2 regions of the Nitratidesulfovibrio vulgaris str. Hildenborough genome follow, and region 1 is predicted to be linked to the other one. Evidence: predicted binding sites of a transcription regulator. Region 1 holds the regulator's gene; the other holds the start of a gene.
The links. Region 1 encodes sigma-54, which starts transcription at its own class of promoters, with help from an activator protein. Its sites were predicted from a motif close to CTGGCACGGNNNNTGCTT; they were not measured.
Positions count from the first base shown of each region.

Region 1 (7,409 bases):
CTTGTGGTGGTCGACAACGCCGAGGATTTCAGCGTCGCCGAGGTCGGCAGGAAGCTGGGCGCGTTCGGTGGTGTCGACAAGGATCACCTTCTGACCGGCGACGGAGGACACCACTTCAGGAGCGGTGAGACCGAACTTTTCGAGAACGAACGTGGACTCGGGGGTGGGGGCACCCTGAGCGACGGCCTTGGCGGCGACGCCGCGCTTGGTCATCAGGTCGGCAACGCCGATGGCGGCGATGATCGAGTCGGTATCGGGATTCATGTGACCAAGAACGAGAACTGCCATTGTTATGTCCTCCATTGGATTTGTAATCTGCGAGAGACTCGCCTTATGCCGAAAGAAAGTTTGTGCCAAATAGCACAATCACCATCGCATGCCAAGCCCTGAGCAGCAGCTGAAGCAAAATTTTTTCCTTGAAATCAGATGACGACAAGCGCGGCGACCCCGGCTGCCAACGAAAAACCGAAAACGACATACGCCCTGCGGATGCGAAGGGACAGTATGCCACCAAGTCCCGCAACGAACCACAGATGCCCCCACATTACCCCGCTGACACGCGGAATATACCCGAATGCCGATGCAAAGATGCGAATCGTGACATCAAGCACAAGCGACCACGCGACGAACAGAAGGAACTGGGCAAACCCGTGCCACAGAAGCGACGACCTCACGATCTTTGCAGGCAATACGCGATCGTCCCCCGGCTGACGGCCCCAGTGCAGTATGGCGTTGTACTGCCTGTTCTCGCGCTTGCGCAGCAGGTATTCGAGTTGGGCACCGCAAAGAGCGGCAGGCAGAACAAGCAGCAGCGGAACAGCCAGAAGGTCGGGTGATGGGAGATTGAAACGCCCTGCCACCACAAGGCATAGCAGCAGGGAGAGAACACCGTTGGGCGGGATGTAGGTACCGGCGGGGAAAAGGTCGAGCCAGAGCAGTTCATGGAATACGGCGAGTGATAGGGCCATCTGCCACTCACCTGTGATAGCCCCCCATATGAATCCGACCGAGAGCGGACGCTCTAGAAAGCCGAGGTTGACCTCATAGCGGAGCAAAGCGAACAGGGCAAAAAAAAAGCGGCGGGAAAGGCCCACAGCACCCACGAGACATCAAGCATCGTCACCACCCCTTGATCTCTACAGGGTCGTTGGGGACACAGCGAAAGTCGAGTTCTATGCCGCCGCGCTGCAGGTAGCGCATACAGCCTTCGTCCTCGTCCGAGACGGCCACATGGGCACAAAGTTGTTTCTTGCCAGGAGAATAGTGTAGATTACCGACATTGAGTACGCCTATCTGCACGCCAGCATCATGCAAGCGCCTGGCATCCCCGCAGTTGGCGACAAGCACGAGGGTCTCGACCCTGCCCGCGCCACCGGCAGTCACCACGGCTTTGAGTTCGTCGACACGCAAGAAACGCACTTCAACCCTGCCCGGAATAGCCAGAGAGATAATCTGCTGCTGCAAGTCGTCGGATGCGAGCGCATCGTTGACCACAAGCAGACGAGTGGCCCCGGTATAGGGCAGCCACGCCTCGATGATTTGCCCATGTACGAGGCGATTGTCGATGCGATACCAGAACATGTCAGCCATTCCGGGTCTTGCTGCGGAGCATCTGCCCGGCAACGATGATACCCTTTCCGCCCGCCTCTCCCGCTTCAGCAGCAAGCTGGGCCAGGGGCATGGTGCGGCTGCCGAAGACTTTCAGCAGCATGGGCAGGTTCACCCCGGTGACGACCTCGACATTGGACGTCGCCAACAGCGACAGGCTGAGGTTCGTGGGCGTGCCGCCGAACATGTCGGTGAGAATGATCGCCCCGTTTCCCTTGTCAAGCCTGCCCACAGCCTCCTTGAGGCGGGTCACCGTCTCGCCCACCTCCTGCGAAACGTCGATACTGATGGACGTGCAGTCGCTCTGTGCCCCCAGAATGAACTCTGCGGCACGCAGAAGGGCACTGCCATAGTCAGCGTGGGTAACGATAATGACCCCTACCCTCGCTTCAACGTTATCCTTCTCGGTCATATCGGTTCACCATGGGCTGCACTTCTGCTCAACCCAGTTCTAGGTGACGATGTTCGATCGTCACCGCATAATCGGATTTACGCAGGACATCGAGCAATGCCTCTGCGGTGGCGACGGAGCGATGCCGCCCCCCCGTACAGCCGATGGCAACGGCGATGCGGTACCTTCCTTCGGCTTCATACAGGGGGAGCAGATAGGTCATGAAATCGATGAATCTGTCTCGAAACGTCCGGGCTGAATCCGTGCCGAACACATACTCGACGACAGGAGCATCCAGACCGGACTGGGGGCGCAGGGAGGTGTCGAAATAGGGGTTGGGCAGAAAGCGCAAGTCGAAGACCAGGTCGGCCTCTTTCGGGACGCCGTATTTGTAGCCGAAGGAGATGATGTTCACCCGTAGCGAACGCATGCGCCCCTTCAGGCTGCTCCAGCGTCGCTGGATGACGCGCCGCAGGTCATGGATGGAAAAGGACGTGGTGTCGAAAACAAGGTCGGCCGCCTCACGCACTGGGGCAAGGCGTCGCCTTTCTTCGGCAAGGGCCAACTCCAGCCCCATACCTTCGCTTTCAAGCGGGTGCGGACGTCGCGTTGTCGCATAACGCCGCATAAGCTCGCCCTGCTCCGCTTCGATGAAAAGCAACACAGGCCTGACGCCCATTTCCTGAAGGCGGGCCAAGGCCTGTTCGAACTGCTGTACGAACTCAGCCTCGCGGAGGTCCATGCCAAGCACTATGCCCTGATACTGCTCAAGAGCCTGTGCATCGAGGACTCGAACCATGTCGGGCGCAAGACGCACGGGCAGACCGTCGACAGTGAAATACCGCAGGTCTTCGAAGACGTTGAGAACAGTGCTCTTGCCAGCCCCGGAGAGTCCGGAGACGATGAGGACGGGGAATCCGGCTTCGAAGCCGTCATCGGCAGAACGCGCGGGGCTCGACATGGGCTGCCTCAAGCCTTTGAAAGAAGTTCCCACATTGCATTCGCATCAGGGGCTTCTATCAATGCCCTTCTGAATGCGACGTCTTTCAGCAACCGCGATATGTGCGCCAGAACGCGCAGATGCATGCCCGCCACATGTTCCGGGGCAAGCACCAGAAACACGATGTGCACGGGCTTGCCGTCAAGCGAGTCGAAGCCGAATCCGGCACTGCTACGACCGACACTCAGAACGATGCGCCCGAGGTCGGACAGTTTGCCGTGGGGGATGGCGATGCCGTCGCCGATGCCAGTCGTACCGAGTTGCTCGCGCTCGTGCAGCACTTTCAGCGCTGCACGCCCGTCTACCTCAGGGTGAGCCCGGCAAACGGCATTCACAAGTTCCGCCAGCACCTCTTCCTTGGTGCTGGCGGAGATCTCGTGAATTATGAGGTCTTTGCTAAGATACTCGTCAAGCCGCATCACGACACTCTAGACGACGGGGTCGATGAGCCCGAAGTCGCCGTTCCTGCGGCGGTAGATCACGTTGATCCGTTCCGATTCGGCATTCAGGAAGACGAGGAACTCGTAATCGAGCGCATCAAGCTGCATGGCAGCCTCGTCAACGTGCAGAGGCTTGGGCACGAACTGGTCGGTACCCACGATGGCCCTGTCTTCACCCTCACCTTCAGTATGATAGGTGAACACGTCGATATTGGCATTCGTCCGGGCAGAGCGCCGTCTTTCCTTGACGCGGGAGACATGCTTCTTGAGTTGTGCTTCGAGCTTGTCGAGTACGAGGTCGATGGTCGCGTACATGTCTTCGGACTGCTCGACGGCGGCGATGTTGATGCTGTCGCCCACAAGCTGGACTTCGGCCTTCTGACGGAACTTGTCCAGAGAAAGGGCCACCTGCAACTCGAGGTTGGCAGACTTGCCGACGAACCGGGCGAGCTTTTCGAAGCGACGACGGGCGTACTTCTTGAGGTGTTCCGAGGGCTCGAAGTTCTTGAACGTGAATGCGATGTTCATAAGCTCCTCCTGGGTTCGATGGAACACGTGCCTTGCGGCCGGGCCTCTTCGTGCTACGTCAGAAAACTTCCTTACGCTTGGACGAAGAGGGGATATTCATGGCTGTACGATACTTCGCAACCGTACGCCGGGCAATATTAACCTGAAGCTGTTCCTTCAGTATCTCGCCGATTCGCTCATCGCTCAGAGGTTCCTTGGGATTCTCCTCGCCGATGAGTTTCTTGATCAGAGCCTTGACACTCTCTGAACCGACCTGGCTGCCATCATCAAGTTCGAGCGCACTGTTGAAGAAGAACTTGAGCTCGAACACACCGTGAGGCGTGGCGACGAACTTGTTCGTCGTGATGCGACTCACGGTCGACTCGTGCATACTGATGTCGTCGGCGATGTCCTTGAGGATGAGTGGCCGTAAACGGGTCACGCCATCCTCGAAGAACCCCCTCTGGTACTTGATAATACTTTCAACGACCTTGTACAGGGTGCGTTGCCGTTGATAGAGGCTCTTGATGAGCCACGACGCGGAACGCACCTTCTCTTGCACGAAGTCCTTGTCCTTGCCCGTCACACCGGCAAGACTCTGGTCGTACAGCGAACTGAGTTGCAGATGGGGCAGCCCGTCGTCGTTAAGCACGATGACGAATTCATCGTCGTATTTGTACACGAACACGTCGGGGCTTACGAACATGGGGTCGCTGCCCCCGAAGCTCGAACCTGGCATGGGGTCGAGAGACTGTATGATATCAAGGTATTCCTTGAGATCATCCATGTCGAGTTTGAACTTGCGCAGCAGCGGCTTGTAACGGCGGGTTTCAAGGTCTTCGAGGTGGTCGCGAACGAGTTCGACGAGAACACGGTCGCGGTCGTAGCCAAGCATTTCGATCTGAATCAGCAGACATTCCTGCGGAGTCCGCGAGGCAACACCTACCGGGTCGAAACGCTGGACGGCGTGCAATACCGGAATGACTTCGGAAGCATCGGCACCACACATCTCTGCAATGTCTTCGACAGAGGCCTGAAGATATCCCGAAGAGCCGATATTGCCGATGATGGTTTCACCGATGCCCTTCTGGTCTTCTGTAAGACGCGAAAGACGCAACTGCCACATGAGATGCCCTTCAAGCGATGGGCGGGCAGAATAGCGCGCCTCGAACGCGGTCATCTCCTCGGGGAGTTCAGTTTCGCGTACCTGCGCCTGCCGCGAAGAGCTGGCGAATTCGCCAAGATAGTCTTCCCAGTCGGCATTACGCGACAATTCCCTGTCATACGCCTCCGGCGCAGATTCGTCTTTACGCGAGGAGGCTTCTGAGGCAGAAGATGCAGCGCCTTCATCCATTCCTTCTTCAAGGAACGGATTCTCAAGAAGCTCTTGCTGAACGGTCTCGACAAGCTCAAGACGTGACAATTGCAAAAGGCGTATGGCCTGCTGCAGTTGTGGCGTCATGACAAGCTGCTGACTCAGCTTGAGTTGCTGTCTAAGTTCGAGTGCCATTGAACAAGGAACCTCTCGCCGTCATGTTAAGCACCAGATGCGCGATATCCACCTTCTGTTAGCAAAAGAAGAAAAGTACCGTGCAACAGTGCGTTACGTAGTATCATGACACAGCGCGAGGCAGGATGCAAGCTTGATGCCGACTAGAGGCAGAAGTCCGCCCCAAGATAGACAAGACGGGCCTGTTCGTCACCTACGATATGCTCGGGTGTGCCGTCCAGAATGACCTGCCCCTGATGGACCAGGTACGCCCGGTCACAGATGGTGAGCGTCTCCCGCACGTTATGGTCGGAGATGAGCACCCCTATCCCGCGATCACGCAGCTTGCGGATAAGCCCCTGAATATCACCCACGGCAAGCGGGTCGATGCCTGCGAATGGTTCATCGAGCAGCACGAACTTGGGTTCGCGGATCATGCACCGCGCGATCTCGAGTCTGCGCCGCTCACCGCCCGAAAGGTGCATGGCACGCGAACTGGCAAGATGCGCGATACCGAAGTCCGCCATCAGCGCCTCGGCACGCTCCTTCTGTCTGGCAGCCGGAAGCCCGGTATGCTCGAGGATGATCTCAAGGTTTTCACGAACGGTGAGCCTCTTGAATACGGAGCTCTCCTGAGGCAGATAGCTCAACCCCACGCGAGCGCGCTCATGCAAAGGCCAGTCGGCGATGTCCTGTCCGTCCAGTCGGACGATGCCAGCCGTGGGTTTGATGATGCCTGTGAGCATGTAGAACGTCGTGGTCTTGCCCGCGCCGTTGGGCCCGAGCAACCCGACGATCTCGCCCTGCTGTACCGAGACGGAGACACCCCGCACGACCTCGCGCTGCCCGAACCGCTTACGCAGATCTTCGCCTTGCAATACGGCCATCATTCAGACTCCTTTGCCTTTTCCGCTCCGGGCAGCGACGCGGAAGACGAAGAGGTGAACACGGCCTCTACAGGGCGCGAGGTGCCACCATGCACTTCGCTTCGATTCTCGCGAGTGTAGAAATAGATGACCTCGCCCTTCACCACGTTCTCCTTGTCGAAGAGGACAGGCGAGCCTTCCATGATCATGAGCCCGTCATTGGTGGTATAGGTGGCCTTCTGACATGTACCGTTACGCCCTTCGCGCACCATCCGTACATTCTTCTCGGCGACGATACGTTCAATCTCACCGGCATCCATGCCACCCGGCACGTCTCCACCGCTCTTGCCTTCCTTGGACTTGCCAAGGTGCAGCGTCAGCTTCACCGACCACAGTTCGAAGTCGGGACGCTTGACGTATACATCGCCCTCGAACACGACACTCTGCTTGTTCGCATCATACTGCATGCGCTGCGCGGTGACAGTGGTCGGTACAGATTTCTGGGCGGGATTCGCGGTCGCCTTGGGCTGCGCGCAGGCGGTCGGCACAGGAAACGCCACGGCAGCAGCCATGGTCAGGGAGAGAAGAAAGGGAACAAGCCTACTGGCCATATGAATCTCCTATCGTGCAGCGGGGGCGGTCTCTGCCGGGGCATGAGTGGCCCGGTCTGGGTTCCCGGAGGTACCGGAGGCATTCGGTGCAGCGGCATCGGCACGGGACCAGTGCACAACAACCCCGTCCTCACCCTCTATGACATTCGTGGCAAGATTCCATGAAAGACGCGTGGCGTTTCCGCGCGAAGTGGCCCCTACGATGACGGCCCCTTCAGGAAAGACCATGAGACGCGACGTGCTGTTGTACGTCATCAGAGTACCGTCGAGCACATAGTCGCGATAGGTGCAGGTCACCTTGTCCCACAACCGGATGAAGCTCTGGTTGTCACGCACTTCGCCCTTGGGGGCGATGACACGCAAGGGTTCTTCAGTCTTGCCGACCTTGTAGATGATGTCGGGGCTATCAACGTCGATGACGCCCTTCTCTTGCCGCAACGCGGCCCATGTGGCCTTGAGCCGCCACAACTCTACGCCTTTCTCGCCCTGAACGAGTT
Region 1 covers NC_002937.3:1,710,500-1,717,908, reverse strand. Annotated here, with positions in the region: gene DVU_RS07755 (manganese-dependent inorganic pyrophosphatase) at 1-288, opposite strand, end outside; gene DVU_RS07750 (PTS sugar transporter subunit IIC) at 423-1,094, opposite strand; gene DVU_RS07745 (PTS sugar transporter subunit IIB) at 1,120-1,581, opposite strand; gene DVU_RS07740 (PTS sugar transporter subunit IIA) at 1,583-2,020, opposite strand; gene rapZ (RNase adapter RapZ) at 2,049-2,960, opposite strand; gene DVU_RS07730 (PTS sugar transporter subunit IIA) at 2,969-3,418, opposite strand; gene hpf (ribosome hibernation-promoting factor, HPF/YfiA family) at 3,428-3,967, opposite strand; gene rpoN (RNA polymerase factor sigma-54) at 4,026-5,456, opposite strand; gene lptB (LPS export ABC transporter ATP-binding protein) at 5,600-6,325, opposite strand; gene DVU_RS07710 (LptA/OstA family protein) at 6,322-6,912, opposite strand; gene lptC (LPS export ABC transporter periplasmic protein LptC) at 6,922-7,409, opposite strand, start outside.

Region 2 (7,409 bases), 1.7 Mb from region 1:
CCCGCGTTCACGTCACCGGAGACGAACTTGCCCGCACCGTCCATGGCGCCGTAGAAGTCGGCCTCCTTGCGGATGTTCTTGCGGCGTTCGTTGGCCTCCGTCTCGTCGATGAGTCCGGCGTTGAGGTCGGCTTCGATGGCCATCTGCTTGCCGGGCATGGCGTCGAGGGTGAAGCGCGCGGCCACTTCGGCGATGCGGGTGGTACCCGCCGTGATGACGTTCTTGTTCAGGATGAACAGGATCATGAAGATGACCGCGCCGATGACATAGCTGCCGCCGACGACGAACTCGCCGAAGGCGCGAATGACCTCGCCCGCGGCGTCCGTCCCTTCGTCGCCGTGCAGCAGGATGAGTCGCGTCGAAGCCACGTTGAGCGCAAGGCGCAGCAGGGTGGTCACCAGCAGCAGCGACGGGAAGATGGAGAACTCCAGCGGCGACATCATGAACATGGAGGTGACGAGAATCACCAGCGAAAGCGAGATGCTGCAACAGAGCAGGATGTCGAGGAAGAACGTGGGCAGGGGCACCAGCATGACGAAGAGGATCGTCACCACGCCCCCGGCAAGCAGGATGTCGCCCTGTTTGGCGAAACGGGCGTAATCTATGCGGGGAGCGACACCGGGTTGCGAAGCCATGCTTTTGACACCTGTCTGCCGGGTTTCCGGCGTTCCGGGGTTGTCTTTCGGGTTTCCGGGCATCCCCGGACGGGGCTACACCCCGCGCGCCTGCGGCCTGAACTTGGCGAGGCCCGCGAGAATGGCGGCCACGGCCTTGTAGAGTTCGGCGGGGATCATGTCCCCGACTTCAACACTCTTATACAAGGCCCGTGCCAGCGGCTTGTTCTCGCGGATGGGCACGTTGTGCTCGCGGGCCACCTCGCGGATGCGCTTGGCCAGATGGTCGGCACCCATGGCGACCACGATGGGGGCGGGGGCCGCGGTCACGTCGTAACGCAGCGCCACGGCGATGTGCGTGGGGTTGGTTATGACCACGTCCGCCGTGGGCACCTCCTTCAGCATGCGCTGGGCCATGACCTTCATCATCTTCTGCCGCTGCTGCGACTTGACCACGGGGTCGCCTTCCGCCTGCTTGCGTTCGTCCTTCACCTCGTCCTTGGTCATCTTGAGGTTCTCGTTGTAGTCCCAGCGCGTGTACCAGAGGTCCACGGCGGCGATGATGACCATGGGCACGAGGGCGTACTTCACCATGCGTGCCCCCGTCTCCAGCATGTAGACGGCGATGCCCGACATGTCGGCGAAGTAGAGGGGCAGCAGGTTCAGCATCTCCTGCTTGAGCACGATGATGGGCGCGATGCCGATGAACACGGCCTGAAGCAGGCTTTTGCCGAGGCGTATGAGCGTCTGCGGCGAAATGAACATGCGCTTCAGGGCGTTGATGACGTTGAAGCGCGACCAGTCCAGTTTGAAGACCTCGGTCGTCCACAGCTTGCCCACCTGAAGACGCATGGCGATGAAGGCGGCAAGGCCGATGAACAGCATGATGGGCAGAAGCATGATGGCGAGTTCGCCCGCACTCCACAACAGCAGCGAGTAGACCGTCTGTTCATTGGGCGTGAAGTCGTGCGGACGCGAGAGGAAGAAACGAAAGACCTCCTGCATGTGCTCGTTGAGCACACCCAGCATGAACGTGATCGCCACAAGGCCCGCGAAGGTGGTGACCGCCTTGGAGACCTCCTGCGACTTGGCGACGTTACCCTTGTTGCGCGCCTTGTTGAGGCGTTTTCGGGTCGCCTGTTCTGTTCTGCTGGGGTCTTTCTGTGCCATGTGTCATGTCCTTTCCGTGAAGGGCCTCGCCCCTCTCTTCGTCATGGCCGGATACGGCCTGCCCCCATATTCCGGGCACCATATCTGGGCACCACAGCCGGGCGGCGCGTGCGCCGTGGCCGCGTCAGACACCCTTGGGGCTTACACCGTGCAACAGGTGCAGCATCATGGGCGGCATTCCGATGATGAACTCTTCGATGTACTGTGCGAGAATGGTGAACAGGAGCCCCATGAAGAAGAATCCCACGGCGATCTTCAGCGGGAAGCCGATCATCAGCAGGTTCATCTGCGGCGCGGCGCGGGCCATGAGCGCGAGGGCGAGTTCCACCAGAAAGAGCGTCACCAGCACCGGAGCGGCTATCTTCACCGCGATCACGAACATGCCCCCCGCGAGGCGCACCAGCTCATTGGCGACGGCGGGATTGGCCACCAGCCCCCCTGCGGGCACCAGCGCGAACGATTCGGCGAAGGCACGCAGCAGAAAGAGGTGCCCGTCCAGCGCAAGGAAGGTCAGCAGCGATACCATGTAGAGGAAATGCGAGGTGATGCTTATCTGCGCCCCGGAAAGGGGGTCGGCGATGCTTATCATGGTGAACCCCATCTGGAAGCCCAGAAGCTGCCCCCCCGTCTGGATGCCAGCGAAGAGGAAGTGCACCGCCATGCCCAGCACCAGCCCCAGCACCAGTTCACTGGCGAGCATCACCACCAGTTCGAAGGGATGCGACGGCATGACAGCACCCGCCAGCGAAAGGCGTGGCCACAGGGCCATGGCCATGACGAGGCACAGGGCCACCTTCACCTGCATGGGCACGGCGTCACCGCCGAAGAAGGGCAGCAGGAACATCACGAGGCTCACGCGCATGAAGGTGAGCAGAAAGCCAAGGGTGGTGGCCGGGTCGAAAGCGAAGAGGTCCATGCCACGAGGTGAGCAAAATACGGGCCACGAACGGACATACGGCACGACGGCCTTGCCTTGCCACGCGGATTCTGGCACTGCCCGTTGAAACGCAAGGAGCATCCATGGATCTGTTGCCCATCAGAAGGGCGCTCTTGAGCGCCACCGACAAGGGCGGTCTGGTCGAATTCGCCGGTTTTCTGGCGGAGAACGGGGTCGAGCTGGTCTCCACCGGCGGCACCTACAAGACGCTGGAGGCGGCTGGCCTTACGGTCACCCCCGTCAGCCGCGTGACGGGCTTCCCCGAGATTCTCGGCGGGCGCGTCAAGACGCTGCACCCCCATATCCACGGCGGCATCCTCGCCGACAAGGACGACCCGGCCCATATGGACACGCTGAAGGAACTCGGCATCGTGCCGTTCGACCTCATCTGCGTGAACCTCTACGACTTCGCCAGTGCCGTGGCCAAGGGGCTCGACCTGCGCGGCGCTGTGGAGGAGATCGACATCGGCGGACCGTGCATGCTGCGCGCCTCGGCCAAGAACTTCCATTCGGTGCTGGTGCTGCCATCCCCGACGCACTATGCTCGCGCCATGGAAGAGATGCGCGCCAACGCCATGGGTGTGACCCTGGACTTCCGCCGCGAGATGGCCGCGCTCACCTTCGACGCCACGTCGAAGTACGACCGCATGATCTCCGACTACCTGTCCGGCACCGCGAAAGCCTAGTGTCGCGTCCATCCTGAAGCGCGGCACAGACGTGACGCGGCGTCAGGATACCGCCGAAGCGCTCCGGACATGGCGTGAACCGCGTTCCGCGCCATGCGACGCAGCCGGAAGGCTTCAGCTGAAGAAGTCATCGCATTCCGGGGCGTCACGCCCGCTGCCACACCACGCCCACACCCCGCACGTCGCCCTTCGCGGCGTGCGGGCCTCACGGGAGCACCACCATCGCCGCCAAAGTCCTCGGCAACACGCAGGGTCTGAAGCCCAGCCAGCTCAAGGCCCTCTCGCGCCTGTCACAGCGTCGCTACCCCGCCCTCGGGGGCTATACCCACGAACAGGCCCGCGAACTCGCCGCCCTCTCGCGCAGCGTGGGCAGACAACTGGGTCTGCTCATCGACAGGCAGGGGCGCGTCGAGATGATCATCGTGGGCGACACGGGGGCCATCTTCATCCCTGAACTGCCCCGCGCCCGCAGCGGTGCAGGTCGCCTGCGCGGCCTGCGGCTGGTGCACACCCACCTCACGCCTGAACTCATCTCGCAGGAAGACCTCATGGACCTGCTCTTCCTGCGGCTGGACGGTCTTGCCGTGCTCACGGTGGACGCGCACGGCGGCCCGCAGCAGTTGCAGCGTGCCCACCTGCTGCCCCCCAACCCGGAGAAGCGGCACTACACGGTACACCCGGCGACCCCGTGGGACAGGGTGGAGACCGATTTCGTGGCCGAGGTCGAAGCCCTCGAAGAGGAGATGACGCGCGCCATGCCCGAAGTGCGCGAGGCTTCTGACGGCCCTGCGGCGGTGCTCGTCTCCGTGGCGGCCCTGCCACGGCCCGTGCAGGAACTGAACCTCGAAGAACTGCGCGAGCTTGCACGCACGGCAGGGGTCGACGTGGTGGGCACCATGATCCAGCGTGTCCCCTCCGTGAACCCCAAGTTCATCCTCGGCAAGGGCAAGCTGACAGAACTCGAGGTGCTGGCGCTTCAGGGCAACGCCTCGATGATCGTCTTCGACGGCGAACTCTCGCCCGCCCAGTTGCGCAACATCGCCGAAGTGACCGAACGCAAGGTGCTCGACCGCACCCAGCTCATCCTCGACATCTTCGCACAGCACGCCACCACCCGTGCGGGCAAGTTGCAGGTCGAGATGGCGCAGCTCAAGTACACGCAGCCGCGTCTCGTGGGCAAGAACCGCGCCATGGACAGGCTCGCAGGCGGCATCGGCGGGCGCGGCCCCGGCGAGACCAAGCTGGAGACCGACCGCCGCCGCATCCGCGACCGCATCACCCGCATCAAGGGCGAACTCGACACCCTGCGAAAGCAGCGGGCCTTCGCCCGGGCCCGCCGCGCCAAGCAGCGCGTACCGCTGGCCTCGCTGGTGGGCTACACCAACGCGGGCAAGTCCACCCTGCTCAACGCCCTCACCAACGCCGAGGTGCTGGCCGAGAACAAGCTCTTCGCCACCCTCGACCCCACCACGCGCCGCCTGCGCTTCCCCGAAGAACGCGAGCTCATCCTCGCCGACACCGTGGGTTTCATCCGCAACCTGCCCAAGGAACTGGTCGAGGCATTCCGGGCGACCCTCGAAGAACTCGAGGCCGCAGACCTGCTCATCCATGTGGCGGACGCGGGGCATCCCGAACTCGACCGCCAGCTTCGCGCCGTCGAGGACATCCTGGTGGAGATGGAGATGCACGACATCCCCCGCCTGCTGGTGCTCAACAAATGGGACACCGTACCCGAAGAACTGCGCGAGACCCTGCTGCTGGCACATCCCGAAGCAATCCCCGTGGCGGCGCTGCAACGCGAGGGACTCGATGCCCTCGCCCACGGCATCGCCTCACGCATCGACTGGGAACGCACCATGCGCCCCGCCGACGGAACCGACGGCGAGTGGTGCGACGAGGGCACCGACGCCTCCCCCTCCGGCACCGTCGACCCGGACGCATGGGGAAGCGACACCGACGACGGCCTCCCCTACGAGTGGCCTTGCTCCTGTGAAGACCCGGTGCAATAGGTCGTACGCGCAACAGGGCAGGTCACCGGACGCGTCTCGCGTCGAGAATCCGTTCCGATTTTTCGTGTTTTTTTCCAATATCCAGCGGGGACGACCTTTTTCCGGAGAGGCCGTCCCCGTTCTGCGTCCGGAGTAACGCACACACACATCCGCGCCCGTCGGGGCTGGTGCGCCATGCCGGGCATACAGGATAGGGCCGGACATGCCGGACCGAGCGTGACCGGACAACACAGGCCGAACAGGGGCTCGTCGCCCGTGGTCAGGGGACTATGGATGTGTGCATTCCGTGGCATCACGGCAGGGTTCGCGCGAAGGCCCGTGGCGACCGGAACAGACGCGTGGCATCCGGCAGACACCGGGTACTGCTCCAGCGCTACAGGTACACGGCCCACGTACCGGCACACGTACCGGCACATGCTCCCGGCACATGATCAAGTCGCGTGACACCCGGCCTCATGCACGCCGTGCACTGCGCAGCTAGATGTCGCCGCCGTCAGTGTCGGAAGGTCGCCCGTCGCCGGCACCCTCCATCCTCTCCACGGGTTCATCGCGCAGCCGGGCGCATTCCGCGAGCAACTTCTCGCGCCGCACGGCCAGTTGCGCCACGTCGGTCATGATCATGTCCATCTGCCGGGTATGGATGGTGAGATGCCCCGCCACACGCAGGTGGCGTTCCGCCGTCTCGCGGTCTATGCCCTCGAGCCGCGCAGTCAGCGCGTCACGACGCACCACGGGCGTGAAGCCGAAATTCTGGAGCAACTCCGCCACGAACTGCACCCGCAGGATGCGCCGTTCGATGTTGGCGGCCCCGCCGCGCAACTGGAACACCACATAGTTCTCCTGCGTACGTTCGCCCACCAGCGACTCCACGGCCACGAAGTGGAAGCCGAAGCGCGAATGCAGGCTGCAGTAGTTGGACGAGACCATGAAGTAGTTCTTCTCGGAGAAGAACGCCGACTGCGACGCCGGGTCGAGGTGGGGGTTCGCCGTGGCCTCGAACATGACGGACAGGAAGCCCTTGGCGTCCACGGGAGGCGGCCCCTCCCACGGGATGGCGTTCATGCCCCGCCACAACGCGCGGAAGGGAACGGACTGGATGCGGGAGGCGAGCACGAGGGGCCCCTTGAGCCCGACGGGGAAGGCGTCATCAAGGTCGACCACCCAGAATTGCTTGGGCACGTCGCACTGCAACTGCTTGACCCGCGACGGGGCATACGCCTGCTGCGACCCGAAGCGGAACATCTCCCCCACCGCCTGCTCATGGCAGTAGCGGGCGATGTCGTGGAAGGTCTGGCAATTGCGGGCCTTGAAGTCGGGGCTTTCGGGGTCGAAGGTCAGGGGCAGGATGTGGTGCGCGGCCTCTGCAAGGGTGCGGTGCACGGGACTGCGCGGCATGAAGTTGTGTGCGGGCGGTGCGGCGGACACGATGTCGTAGACATAGTCCGCGTAGACCACCCCGGCATCGCCGCATACCGTCACCGAGTCCACTCCCGAGAGAGCCTCCACCGCCCCCCGCAGACCGAAGACGGCGGGTTTGCCGAATTCACGGGCGACGGCACCAAGGCTACAGGCGGGCGTACCGTATTCGGCGACCACGGCGCAGGCGCGGTCGAGGACCATGCCCCACGCCGCCAGCGGGCGTTCCACCACCAGCACCCCGCCGTCGGGGAATGTGCGGATGTCCTCAAGGGTCCTGACCACATGCACAGGCCCGCACGCGGCACCGGGGCTCACGGTCACGCCGCCGCAGGCCAGCGCCTCGGCGGGGCATGAATCCTCGATGCGCTCTTCGGGGGGCAGGGGGGCCGCTTCGGGCAACAGGCGCGCATGAAGAAGCGTGAGACGCCCAGCTGCATCAAGCAGCCAGTCGACCTCCTGCCGACAGCCCGCGGCAGCCTCCACGGTGAGGGCGAGGTCGGCCACCGCGCACGCCTGCGCGTCGTCCAGCACCGGGGCATCGGGCCGTGCATGACTGTGCAGCCTGACACCCCGG
Region 2 covers NC_002937.3:3,400,972-3,408,380, forward strand. Annotated here, with positions in the region: gene flhA (flagellar biosynthesis protein FlhA) at 1-635, opposite strand, end outside; gene flhB (flagellar biosynthesis protein FlhB) at 711-1,784, opposite strand; gene fliR (flagellar biosynthetic protein FliR) at 1,909-2,700, opposite strand; gene DVU_RS15215 (IMP cyclohydrolase) at 2,805-3,407, shown strand; gene hflX (GTPase HflX) at 3,773-5,416, shown strand; gene DVU_RS15225 (PEP/pyruvate-binding domain-containing protein) at 5,894-7,409, opposite strand, start outside.
Region 2: the regulator sigma-54 is predicted to act here: its motif matches at 2,711-2,728, upstream of fliR (flagellar biosynthetic protein FliR).